DNA from 3 places in the Providencia manganoxydans genome. Region 3 is predicted to be linked to each of the others. Evidence: riboswitches for the same ligand, from Rfam matches in the RefSeq annotation. Region 3 holds a riboswitch; each other region holds the start of a gene.
What was found. Region 3 has a riboswitch for thiamine pyrophosphate ahead of thiB (thiamine ABC transporter substrate binding subunit). Riboswitches for the same ligand answer to the same signal wherever they lie in the genome.
Positions count from the first base shown of each region.

Region 1: another riboswitch for thiamine pyrophosphate. It lies ahead of thiC (phosphomethylpyrimidine synthase ThiC); the one in region 3 lies ahead of thiB (thiamine ABC transporter substrate binding subunit).
Region 2: another riboswitch for thiamine pyrophosphate. It lies ahead of thiD (bifunctional hydroxymethylpyrimidine kinase/phosphomethylpyrimidine kinase); the one in region 3 lies ahead of thiB (thiamine ABC transporter substrate binding subunit).

Region 1 covers NZ_CP067099.1:492,659-496,877, forward strand. Annotated here, with positions in the region: gene thiC (phosphomethylpyrimidine synthase ThiC) at 1-1,460, opposite strand, end outside; TPP riboswitch at 1,649-1,760, opposite strand; gene JI723_RS02150 (HAD family hydrolase) at 2,256-2,918, opposite strand; gene JI723_RS02155 (ABC transporter ATP-binding protein) at 2,939-3,955, opposite strand; gene JI723_RS02160 (ABC transporter permease) at 3,955-4,219, opposite strand, start outside.
Region 2 covers NZ_CP067099.1:2,052,719-2,056,937, reverse strand. Annotated here, with positions in the region: gene yegS (lipid kinase YegS) at 1-200, shown strand, start outside; gene fbaB (class I fructose-bisphosphate aldolase) at 246-1,295, shown strand; gene thiD (bifunctional hydroxymethylpyrimidine kinase/phosphomethylpyrimidine kinase) at 1,340-2,137, opposite strand; TPP riboswitch at 2,191-2,281, opposite strand; gene pagP (lipid IV(A) palmitoyltransferase PagP) at 2,557-3,132, shown strand; gene JI723_RS09120 (amino acid permease) at 3,201-4,219, opposite strand, start outside.
Region 3 covers NZ_CP067099.1:3,516,059-3,520,277, forward strand. Annotated here, with positions in the region: gene ptsP (phosphoenolpyruvate--protein phosphotransferase) at 1-1,672, opposite strand, end outside; gene rppH (RNA pyrophosphohydrolase) at 1,677-2,210, opposite strand; TPP riboswitch at 2,324-2,442, shown strand; gene thiB (thiamine ABC transporter substrate binding subunit) at 2,503-3,507, shown strand; gene thiP (thiamine/thiamine pyrophosphate ABC transporter permease ThiP) at 3,483-4,219, shown strand, end outside.

The DNA of each region.
Region 1 (4,219 bases), 1.3 Mb from region 3:
TAACCAGGTGCAATATCAGTCGTCAGTGGGCCTAGTGTGTAGAACGGGGCTTCATGACAATGTTCAAGCTCTTCGGTCATATTACGACGGATCATCTGCATTGGCACATGTCCCGGGCCTTCAATCATCACTTGAACATCATATTCCCAAGCAATTTTCGTCAATTCACCTAATGTATGTAATTCTGCAAATTGCGCTTCATCATTGGCATCTTGAATGGAGCCGGGGCGCAATCCATCGCCCAATGACAAAGAAACATCATAGGCGGCGCAGATTTCACAAATTTCGCGGAAGTTTTCATATAAAAAGTTTTCTTGATGATGAGATAGGCACCATTTCGCCATAATCGACCCACCACGCGAGACGATACCGGTGAGACGTTTCGCAGTCATTGGCACATAACGAAGTAGGACACCTGCATGAATGGTGAAGTAATCGACACCTTGCTCGGCTTGCTCAAGTAGCGTATCGCGGAACATCTCCCAAGTGAGGTTTTCAGCAACGCCATTGACTTTTTCTAACGCTTGATAGATAGGAACGGTACCGATTGGTACAGGGCTGTTGCGTAAAATCCATTCACGAGTCTCATGGATATAACGGCCAGTGGACAGATCCATTACAGTGTCGGCACCCCAGCGAGTCGACCAAATCAGTTTTTCGACTTCTTCTTCAATAGAAGAGGTTACTGAGGAGTTTCCAATATTGGCGTTAACTTTGACTAAAAAGTTACGGCCGATAATCATCGGTTCTGATTCAGGATGATTAATATTGGCTGGAATGATAGCGCGACCCGCAGCAACTTCTTGGCGAACAAATTCAGGCGTAATATTTTCAGGTAGATTGGCTCCAAAGCTTTGGCCTGGGTGCTGCTGAAGTAATACTTCACCACGGATACGCTCGCGACCCATGTTTTCACGAATAGCAATAAACTCCATTTCTGGCGTGATAATGCCTTTGCGTGCATAGTGAAGTTGAGTCACACAGTGACCAGCGAGTGCTTTTAAAGGCTGTGGGCGATGATTAAAACGTAAATGGTCGAGTCCTGCGTCGGCTAAACGTTGCTGTGTGAAGTCAGAGCTTAGGCTGTCGACTTGGGTGGTATCATTTCTTTCGCGTATCCAACCTTCACGAATTTTTGTTAACCCTTTATGAACATTTAGGTCTGAAGCGGGATCGCCGTAAGGGCCTGAAGTATCATAAACAGGAACTGGCTCATTGTCTTCCAGTATAGGGTTATCTTTATCACCGCCAATCAGGGTTGGAGAGAGCTGTATCTCACGCATAGGAACCTGAATATCATCTCTTGAGCCAGTAAGGTAGATACGTTGTGAATTTGGAAATGAAACACCAGAAATGGTGTTGATGAAGTCTTCAGCAGCATCGCGTTGTTGTTTACGGGTGCGAGCAGGTGCTGCTTTCGGCGAAAGATCAGTTGTAGGGATAACATTATTTTGGGACATAGCAATTTCCTGACATTGTCACGAGCAAACATATTGCTCTGGTTTATCGTAAGAAAGTTGCTTGTCTGGAGTCGGATGGAGTAATGGTAAGACGTTGTGCGTTAATTTTGCGGTACTATTAGTTTCGCCATATTGCTAGTTTTTTCATCAACCTAAAGGTGAGCGGCGAAACAACCAAAATTAGACGCTAAATGATTACTCTTGTTCCCTTCGCGGGTATTAACCCGATCAGGTTCCGCGGATCCCGAATTAACGGTCTCAGCCCGTGGTTTACACCACTGAGCACTCCGACAAGAGATCCCAGTATAGTGTTCTCCCCATTATTCTCAAGCGTTTTCCTCGTCATCATTCATACGATAAATGCGTTGGCCGCGCTCAGCTACCCAAGTCACATACTTGTGTATGCACTCCTTGGGATATCTTTACTTGTCTTTCCTCGTCATCATTCATACGATAAATGCGTTGGCCGCGCTCAGCTACCCAAGTCACATACTTGTGTATGCACTCCTTGGGATATCTTTACTTGTCTTTCCTCGTCATCATTCATACGATAAATGCGTTGGCCGCGCTCAGCTACCCAAGTCACATACTTGTGTATGCTCCTTGGGATATCTTTACTTGCCGCCTTTTTCTCGAATGAATGATTTAGAGGAAATGACATATGTGTGATTTAGAGGAAATGACATATGTGTGATTTAGGGGAAATGACATATGTGTGATTTAGGGGAAATCACATATCTATGGGCTAGAGACAAATCATATTTAAATAATGGTGTATTCAAACTAAAAATAAGGCTATAAGTGCCAACGATACTGCCGCCAATTATTTTCTTCTGCGGCTTGTTGTAGCTTTTGATCGCCATTAACAATAAACACTTCATCGGCAAATTGACACATTGGCAGATCATTGGCGGAGTCGGTGTAAAAATAACAATAAGCATCAGTGATTGGCTGGTGGCTGATCCATTGCAATAACCGTTTAACTTTGCCTTGCTTGAAGGTGGGAATACCTTCTATTTCAGTCGTATAACAACCATTTTGTTGTTTAATATCAATCCCCATGGCCACGTCAGCACCAAAGCGTTGAGCGACTTTCTTCACAATAAATGAAACAGTTGCAGAGATCACTATGATCGGGATCGCTTGTTGCCGATAATGTTCTAAAGTGCGGATCCCCTCTGGGTACATTCGAGGGATGATCACTTCATCGATAAAATCATCTAGCCATGAATCAATTTTTTGAGTGGTGATACCTGACAGCGCTTGTAAGCTAAACCGCAGGTATGTCGTCATATCAAGTGTGCCCGCGTTATATTGAGCCATCATCTGTTTATCAGCCTCAACAAAACGTGGGTCGGTGATCACCTGTTTGTCCCATAAGTATTGTGTCCACAATACGCTGCTATCTCCTTCGATTAAGGTGTCATCTAAATCAAAAATAGCCAATTTATTATGCATTGTATTCCTTTCCATTTCGGCTAACTGAGCGCACGAATTTCATTTTTATTGAACATTAACTCGAGTCGTGTACCGGGTTCAAATAAACGCTCCGATGAACGGTTAAGTAAATCGACAGTCATGTTGCCCACTTGGGTATTCACTGAATAACGAATAATATTGCCTAATAGTTGGTGGTCAACAATGATGGCATCAACAGGGTGTGAAATATGATCGCCATAGTGACGGCCCGCTTCTTTAACATAAATGGATTCAGGGCGAATAGCGAGTGTGCCTTGCAAATTCAGGCCGAGTAATGCGTTAGCCTTTTCCGCTTCAACAAGATTATAGTTGCCCATAAAGCGGGCGACAAATTCACTTGCAGGCTGAGTATAAATATTTTCGGCGGTATCGCTTTGGATAATCGCCCCTTTATTCATTAAAAAGATGCGATCAGACATGATCATGGCTTCATCCTGATCATGAGTAACAAAAATGGTGGTCAGTTTGAGTTCGCGTTGAATGTGACGGATCTGTTGGCGTAAGTGTTTACGAATACGTGCATCAAGTGCAGAAAGGGGTTCATCAAGTAACAAAATCTGAGGTTTCATCACTAAAGCACGCGCTAAGGCTACGCGCTGACGCTGACCGCCAGAAAGTTGATGAGGAAATTGTTGCTCTTTGCCTTGTAATTCCACCATATCGATCACTTCGGCAACGGCTTTTTTACGCTCGCTATTCTCCACTTTGCGCATTTTCAAACCAAAGGCAATGTTGTCTTCAACCGTCATATTTGGGAACAAGGCATAACTTTGAAAAACCATCCCAACCCCACGTTGCTGAGCGGCTTGCTGGGTAATGTTTTTACGGTTGATATACAGTTCACCGTTATCAGGTTGTTCAAGGCCGGCAATGCAACGTAATAATGTTGATTTTCCACAGCCACTTGGTCCTAATAGAGTGATGAACTCACCTTTTTCAATCGTAAATTGGATATTTGAGAACACTTGGTTTTGGCCGAAGGATTTAGTTAAATTTTCAGCAATCACATAACTCATTATTCATCTCCAGAACGACTCATACGAGTCGCTAGCCAAGTCAGTAGTAGAGTAAATAGGAAATAGGACATCACTAACGCAGAGGTAAAGTGGCCGCTGGTTTGACGCATGTTAAACAGGTAAATTTGTAATGTTTCATAACGGGTGCCGACTAAAATATTGGCAAATACGAACTCACCCATTAAAAATGAAAATGAAATTAGCAAAGAGACTAATAATCCTTTGCGGATATTCGGCAATATGATCAATAAAAAGGCTTTAAAA
Region 2 (4,219 bases), 1.5 Mb from region 3:
CCCTACTCACCAATTTGTTCTCCAGTGAGAAAAATCAGCATTTAATTGAAAAAACAAGTTGTTGGGTAAAAATTTCTTCACCGCATAAAATGGTGTTTAATTTAGATGGCGAGCCCCTTTCGGGTGAAACATTCACCTTTGAATTACTACCTGAAGCGATCCACTGCCGATTACCGCCTCAATGTGGCTTGTTATCTTAAATTTAATGATTAACATCCCTTAGACTTTGTTAAATGGAGGAAGTCATGACTGATATTGCCAAGCTGTTAGGTTCCGAAGCATCCACTCTTTTAGACCACCGTTGCCAAACCATTCCTCGTGAAAATATTTACTTGCCGGGTTCTGACTTTGTTGACCGTGTTATGATCGACAATAATCGTCCCAATAGTGTTCTTCGCTCAATGCAAACTCTGTTTAATCATGGGCGCTTAGCAGGTACAGGCTATCTTTCTATCCTTCCTGTAGACCAAGGCGTAGAGCATTCTGCGGCGGCATCATTTGCGGCAAACCCTCTCTATTTCGATCCAAAAAACATTGTTGAATTAGCGATTGAAGCAGGCTGTAACTGTGTTGCTTCGACTTATGGTGTACTGGCTTCCGTTTCACGCCGTTATGCACATAAAATTCCATTTTTAGTTAAGCTAAATCATAATGAAACGCTAAGCTACCCTGCTCAATATGATCAAACATTGTATGCCAGCGTCGAACAAGCCTTTGAAATGGGTGCCGTTGCCGTTGGAGCGACAATCTATTTCGGTTCAATTGAATCACGCCGCCAAATTGAAGAAATTTCTGCGGCATTTGAACGCGCACATGAACTCGGTATGGTAACCGTGTTATGGGCCTATTTACGTAATCCTGCATTTAAAAAAGACGGTGTGGACTATCATTCAAGTGCGGACTTAACTGGTCAAGCCAACCATATCGCAGCAACCATTGGTGCTGATATTGTAAAACAGAAAATGGCTGAAAATAACGGGGGTTATAAAGCCATTGGGTTTGGTCATACTGATGAACGCGTCTACACTAAACTGACCACAGATAACCCTATCGATCTCGTTCGCTATCAATTAGCAAATTGCTATATGGGGCGTGCTGGGTTGATTAACTCAGGTGGAGCCGCAGGACAAAATGATTTAAGTGAATCGGTACGTACCGCTGTTATCAATAAACGTGCAGGTGGTATGGGTCTGATCTTAGGTCGTAAAGCATTTAAAAAGTCGATGCAAGAAGGTGTGGCACTGATTAATGCCGTACAAGATGTTTACCTCAGCAAAGAAGTTACTATCGCTTAATTAATACTTAAAAGGCCCTCAAACACAAAGGGCCTTTTAATGACTTACCACCATGCATGAAAATGGTGCACAGGGCCAATACCTGAGCCGACTTCTAAACTATCCGCCTGTTCTAATGCTGCCTGTAAATAAGCTTTTGCTTCAGGTATAGTCGCTGACCAGTCAGTAAAACGAGGCCTTAATGCAGCAAGCGCTGCTGATAAGGTACATCCTGTCCCATGAGTGTGCCGCGTATTAACTCTTGGGGAGGTAAAACGCCATTCTCCATTAGGAGTAATTAGCCAATCAGGGCTCTGTGCGTCACTTAGATGCCCGCCTTTCATTAATACGGCCTTACACCCCATTTTAAGTAGCCGCTGACCTTGGTTTAACATTTCATTCTCTGTCTTAGCTACAGGCTCATCAAGTAAGGCCGCTGCTTCAGGTAAATTAGGTGTGATCAACGATACTAGTGGTAGTAACTCATGTCTCATTGCATCTACCGCATCTGGAAGTAATAGTGGATCACCACTTTTAGCAACCATAACGGTATCTAATACTACATGGGGAATACTATATTGCTTAAGGGCATCGACGACGACAGAAATCACTTCTTGATTAAATAGCATACCTATTTTTGCACTATCAATGCGGATGTCACTTAGCACTGATTCAAGTTGCGCAGCCACAAAACTACCGGGGAGTTTATGTACCGATTGCACACCGCGAGTATTTTGCGCAACCAATGCTGTCATAACACTGGTACCATAGGCACCGAGCGCAGAAAATGTTTTCAAATCGGCTTGGATCCCCGCACCACCAGATGGGTCGGTTCCTGCAATGGTTAACGCATTGATTCTCATGAAATGTCACTCCTAAAGCACAGAGTAAGGAGTGGTCATATTGGAAGGGTTATTATTGACGCTTCCGACTTCCCTACGCTGGCATTATCCAGATCAGGTAATACGGGTGCTTCTCAGTCTTTATCGACGCCCCGAGCCAAAACTACTTGATTAGTATCGCACTTTTTCTCATAACAAACTACTGCCGTTATCTCTTAATCGCCATAGCACAGCCAAAAAATGCAATATCTTGTATACAAATACCAATACAATTAAGACGAACACCACTATTAGATAAACTAAATTAGTGCTGTTATATCACATCTAGGTAATCTAAAATAATTAGTAAGCATAACGTTTTGTGAGAAATAATATTCATTCTCACTATTAATATTTCAACCTATAACATAAGACGTGCATTAACCTGAATCGGATTTACAATGAGAGTTAACAAAAAATTGCAGCTAGCTGTAGGAGCCTCCTTTTTGATTGCTTCTTCTGTCTGCGCCGCTTCATCAACCTCAACAGAACAGCCATCTGAGGGGCTATGGGATAAATTTACCCGAAATGTCAGTACCACATGGGATTCAGATCAATATGAGCTGTATCTCCCAGTATTAACCTGGCATAACCGCTTTACTTACGATAAAGAAAAAACTGATAGCTATAATGAAAATCCATGGGGCTTTGGGCTTGGTAAGTATCGCTACGATGAAGATAATGATTGGCATGCACTATACGCCATGGCATTTATGGACTCACATAATAAAGTGGAGCCAATTGTCGGCTATGGTTTCCAAAAGATGTGGGTACCCGGTGAATTAGATGGTTTTAGAATGGGTGCAGGTTTCACATTAAGTGTTACCGCAAGGGATGATTATTATTATATTCCGATCCCAGTACCGCTACCGCTGGTTTCTGTCGAGTATGACAAGCTATCGTTGCAGGCAACCTATATACCAGGAACTTATAATAACGGTAACGTGTTATTTGCATGGCTGCGTTGGCAGTGGTAACTGCTTAACTTTATTTGCTAAATAAAAATGGCCGATGACGATTATCGCATCGGCCGTTTTATTGATTGTTACTGTGTTAATTGCGTTTTCTTATCCGCATTTTCTTGTTTTTTCGCACCTGAAAACTGATAGCCAACCCACAGAACAGCAATCCATACTGGCATAATTAGCACAGATATTCTTAAACCATCCATCATTAAGATAATAATTAATATCAACGCTAAAAACGCTAAACATAAGTAGTTGCCGAATGGATACCAGATACTTTTAAATTTAGTTTCAATCCCTTGTCTGTTCATCTCTGCTCTAAATTTTAAGTTAGAGATACAGATCATGATCCAGTTAAGCACCAACGTGGTCACAACCAATGTCATCAGTAACTCAAATGCTTTACCTTCCATGATAAAGTTAATCAAAATACCGCCAGATGTTGCGATCCCTGACACAATTAATGCCATGACCGGTACGCCACCTTTGTTGATTTTGGCAAGAAATTTCGGGGCATTTTGTTGTTGAGCTAAACCGAATAACATACGGCTAGTACAGTATGCAGCACTGTTATAGACAGAAAGCGCGGCAATCAAAATAATGACGTTTAACGCATTCGCCACTAACATGTCACCTAATTCATGGAAAATCAGGACAAATGGACTCGTTTTGCCATCTAAGTTAACCCATGGATAAAGTGCCAACAGTACGGTCAATGAGCCAATGTAGAAAATAAGGATACGATAAACAACTTGGTTGATCGCTTTTGGGATGCTTTTTTCAGGCTCTTCTGCTTCTGCTGCGGTGATCCCAACCAATTCTAATCCACCAAAAGAGAACATAATAATCGCCAATGCCATTAAGAGCCCAATAAAATCATTGGCAAAAAAGCCACCATGCTCCCATAAATTGGTGATACTCGCTTGTGGTCCACCTTTGCCACTAAACAGCAAATAACAGCCAAATATAATCATGGCAATAACCGCGATCACTTTGATGAGAGCAAACCAAAATTCTGTTTCACCATAAGAGCGAACGTTGACTAAGTTAACTGCATTAACCGCAATAAAAAATACCGCAGCGGAAACCCAAATAGGCA
Region 3 (4,219 bases):
TCGGCAATAAGATGCGTAGATTTTGCGTCTCAATATTCGCATGTAGCATGGCTCTAAGTTGGATCAAGAAAATTTCAGGCTGGTCTAACATTACACGGATCCCGCGCCAACCTAGGCAGGGATTTTCTTCACTAATAGGCATATAAGGCAATTGCTTATCCGCACCAATGTCTAATGTTCTCAGCACGACAGGTTTATCAATAAATAGCTGTAGTATCTCTTGATATAACTGTTTTTGTTCATCTTCCGATGGAAAGCCATTATGTAACATAAAAGGCAGTTCTGTGCGATATAGTCCCACACCATCTACAGCCACATTAATTTGTTGCTCATAGCGAGGACTTAATCCTGCGTTAAGATGAATGTGAACAGGTTCACCATTTTTCAAAGTAACGTCTTGCTCTAACGCTCCTTCAGCTAGCTGACTGAGAACATTTTCCTCAGCAATGATTTGCTTATACTCTTGGGCGATTATGTTTTCAGGTTCAATGAATACTTCACCACGATAACCATCGAGGATCAAAAAACGATTATGGAGCAAGGAAGGGTCAATATCTGCCCCCATAATGGCGGGGATCCCCATCGCTCTAATTAAAATCGCTGAATGTGAGTGTGTTGCACCATCACGTACTATCACGCCAACAAGCTGCTCAAGAGGCATGTCTGCCAAGACGCTAGCACTTAGCTCATCGGCAACTAAAATAAAATGCTCAGGCCACTGATCAACCGATGTCAAACTATCATCTAAATGAAATAATAAACGTTGTCCCAAAGCACGGAGATCGGCACCTCTCTCTCTCAAATACAAATCATGTAAACGAGAAAATTGTTCTACATAATCCTCTATGACCGTTTTAACGGCCCATTCAGCCACAGCTCCTTGTTCAATAGCATCAAATAATCGTTTTTTTAATTGTGGGTCATGCAGCAAATGATTATAGAGGTCGAAAATTGCTGCGCTTTCTTTCTGCGAGTTAGCAATAAAACGCTTACTAAGACGTCGGCATTCTGAAGCAGCATTTTCAATCGCTGCGATAAGGCGCTGTTTTTCTATGTTTTGGTCGAGTGCCGTCGCTTCACAAATACTTTCAAAGGAGGGCTGTGAACTATCCTGCCAGCCATAAGCCATCACTATGCCTTGAGAAACAGGAAGTGCTTTCAGACGACTTTGTCGATACTGCCCAAAAATCCCCTTCGCTTGAGCTTGAGACAATATAACCGCCAGTTGCATTGACAATGTCACCATAAACGATTCTTCGGTTTCATTGAAGAAACGACGTTCATGTTGTTGAACCACCAATACACCCAATAGTTGACGACGGTAAACAATCGGCACACCGAGAAAGGCTTTTAACCGGTCTTCTTTGAGTTGAGGGAGATATTTAAATTCAGGATGCTCGCGGATATCGGCGAGGTTGAGCATTTCAGATTGACGGCCAACAGCACCAACAACCCCTTCATCAAATCCAAGACGAATAGCAATCCCGCTAGGTTTTTTCAACCCGCGGGTTGCCATTAAGTAGTAACACTGACGTGAATGATCAGCTAAGTAAATTGAACAAACATCAGTTTGCATCGCATTACATGTTTCGTTTACTAAAACTTCCAACGCTTCAGTTAAACTTGTCGCCATCGCGACTTTTTCAACAATCTCACGTAGACGCGTCAACATGATCTTACCTTGCCCCGCGCCTACGGTGATTAAACGCAGGTCTTTGTGCCGTTTTTTGTTCCTGTAGAGGCATCACAACAGGTGCAAACTCTTTCATTACTCGGCGATATACTTCTCGTTTGAAAGACACCACTTGCCTTACGGGATACCAATAACTCACCCATCGCCAGCCGTCAAACTCTGGCGATTTACTGCGCTGAACGTTTATATCGGCTTCATTGCATTGCAGCTGTAGTAAAAACCAACGCTGTTTCTGCCCGATACAAACAGGTTTTGTGTCCCAACGCACCAAACGCTTGGGTAATTTGTAACGCAGCCAATTGCGCGTTGAAGCTAACAACCTAACATCTTTACGTTGTAGGCCTACTTCCTCGTACAACTCTCGGTACATAGCCTGTTCTGGCGATTCACCGGGGTTAATTCCCCCTTGTGGAAACTGCCATGAATGTTGACCATAGCGGCGAGCCCATAAAACCTGCCCTTGCCGATTACAAATTACAATTCCTACATTCGGGCGGTAGCCATCATCATCGATCACCAGACTACCTCAATAACCAAATTTGAAAGATGGCTAATTGTTTCACACATACCCTAACTGGTAAACCTATATCAATAGAGTTTGCAGATATGCGTAAAGACACTACAATAGCGACTGTCTCAACGGGGTGCCGAAATTATTATGCTCAGAGTATGACGAGTATAGGCTGAGAACTCACCCGTAGAACCTGATCCGGGCAATACCGGCGTAGGGATTTGAGCTATCATCCATGTTTATCGCCATGGTGCCCTCTCAAATCCTGTGTAGCTTTTACTCTAACGCAGGAATAAAAATGTTTAAAAAATCATTCTTTAGCGCATTAATTACCTTAACGGCCGTTAGCTTTACTCATCTTGCTTGGGCAGAAAAGCCAACACTGACTGTTTACACTTATGATTCTTTTGCTGCTGAATGGGGTCCAGGCCCACAAATTAAACAGAATTTCGAAGCGCAATGTGACTGTGAACTAAAATTGGTTTCACTGGGTGATGGTGTTGCCTTACTTAACCGTCTGCGTATGGAAGGGAAAAAAAGTAAGGCCGATGTCGTACTAGGGCTCGATAATAACCTCATTGATTCTGCTGAAAGTACGGGGCTATTCGCTCCTGCCGATATCAATACGCAAGCCATGAAGCTGCCAATCGAATGGAATAATGCAACTTTTATCCCTTATGACTATGGCTATTTTGCTTTTATCTACGACACAAGTAAGATCACAACGCCCCCAAAAAGCATGAATGAGCTATTAAATAGCGACCAACCGTGGAAAATCATTTATCAAGACCCAAGAACCAGTACTCCAGGGCTTGGCCTCCTATTGTGGATTGAAAAACTTTATGGTGACCAATCTGCGGATGCTTGGAAAAAAATGGCTAATAAAACGTTAACTGTGACTAAAGGTTGGAGTGAAGCGTATGGCTTATTTTTAAAAGGCGAAGGGGATTTTGTTCTTAGCTACACCTCCTCTCCGGGCTATCAAATGTTAAACGATAACAAAGATAACTATGCAGCCGCTTTGTTTGAGGAAGGACATTATATGCAGGTGGAAGTTGCAGCACGATTAAAAAACAGCAATCAACCTGAGCTCGCCAAACAGTTTTTACAATTTATGTTAACCCCTGATTTCCAAAGTACCTTACCAACGACTAACTGGATGTATCCTGTGATCGATATACCACTTCCAGAGGTGTATAACTCACTACCTATCCCTCAAAAATCGTTACAATTTAGTGCGAAAGAAGTTGCTGAACACCGTCAGGCATGGGTTCGTCTATGGCAATCCGCTGTCAGTCGATAATGAATAAATCACTGATCCCGGGGGCATTAGCCTCCGGTTTGCTAATCACAGTTGCATTGCTTGCTTTTGGTGCGTTGTATGTTTTTTCACCTGAAATATCCATTAGCGATGTAATCAGTGATAGCTACTTATGGCATGTCATTGGCTTTACTTTTTGGCAGGCTTTTTTATCTGCTGTATTCTCAGTTTTACCCGCTATTCTACTGGCTCGGGCGCTATTTCGGCGGCGTTTTGTTGGACGAACATTATTATTACGTCTTTGCGCCATGACCTTGGTATTACCCGTTTTAGTGGCGGTATTTGGCATTTTATCTGTTTATGGTAAAACGGGTTGGCTGGCTCAGCTGTATCATTTGCTTGGATTGGAATATCAGTTCACTCCCTATGGTCTCAAAGGCATATTGCTTGCACACATATTTTTTAATATGCCATTAGCAACACGTATGCTTTTACAATCGCTAGAAAATATTTCTATTGAACAACGACAAATTGCAGCTCAGTTAGGATTTAATGAGTGGCAGCAATTTCGCATTTTAGAGTGGCCTTATTTACGTCGGCAAATGCTACCAACCGCATCACTGATTTTTATGTTGTGTTTTGCAAGCTTTGCAACCGTGTTGGCTTTAGGCGGTGGCCCAGCGGCTACGACGATAGAATTAGCCATTTATCAGGCTCTCAACTATGATTTTGATCTCGGTAGAGCCGCCATTTT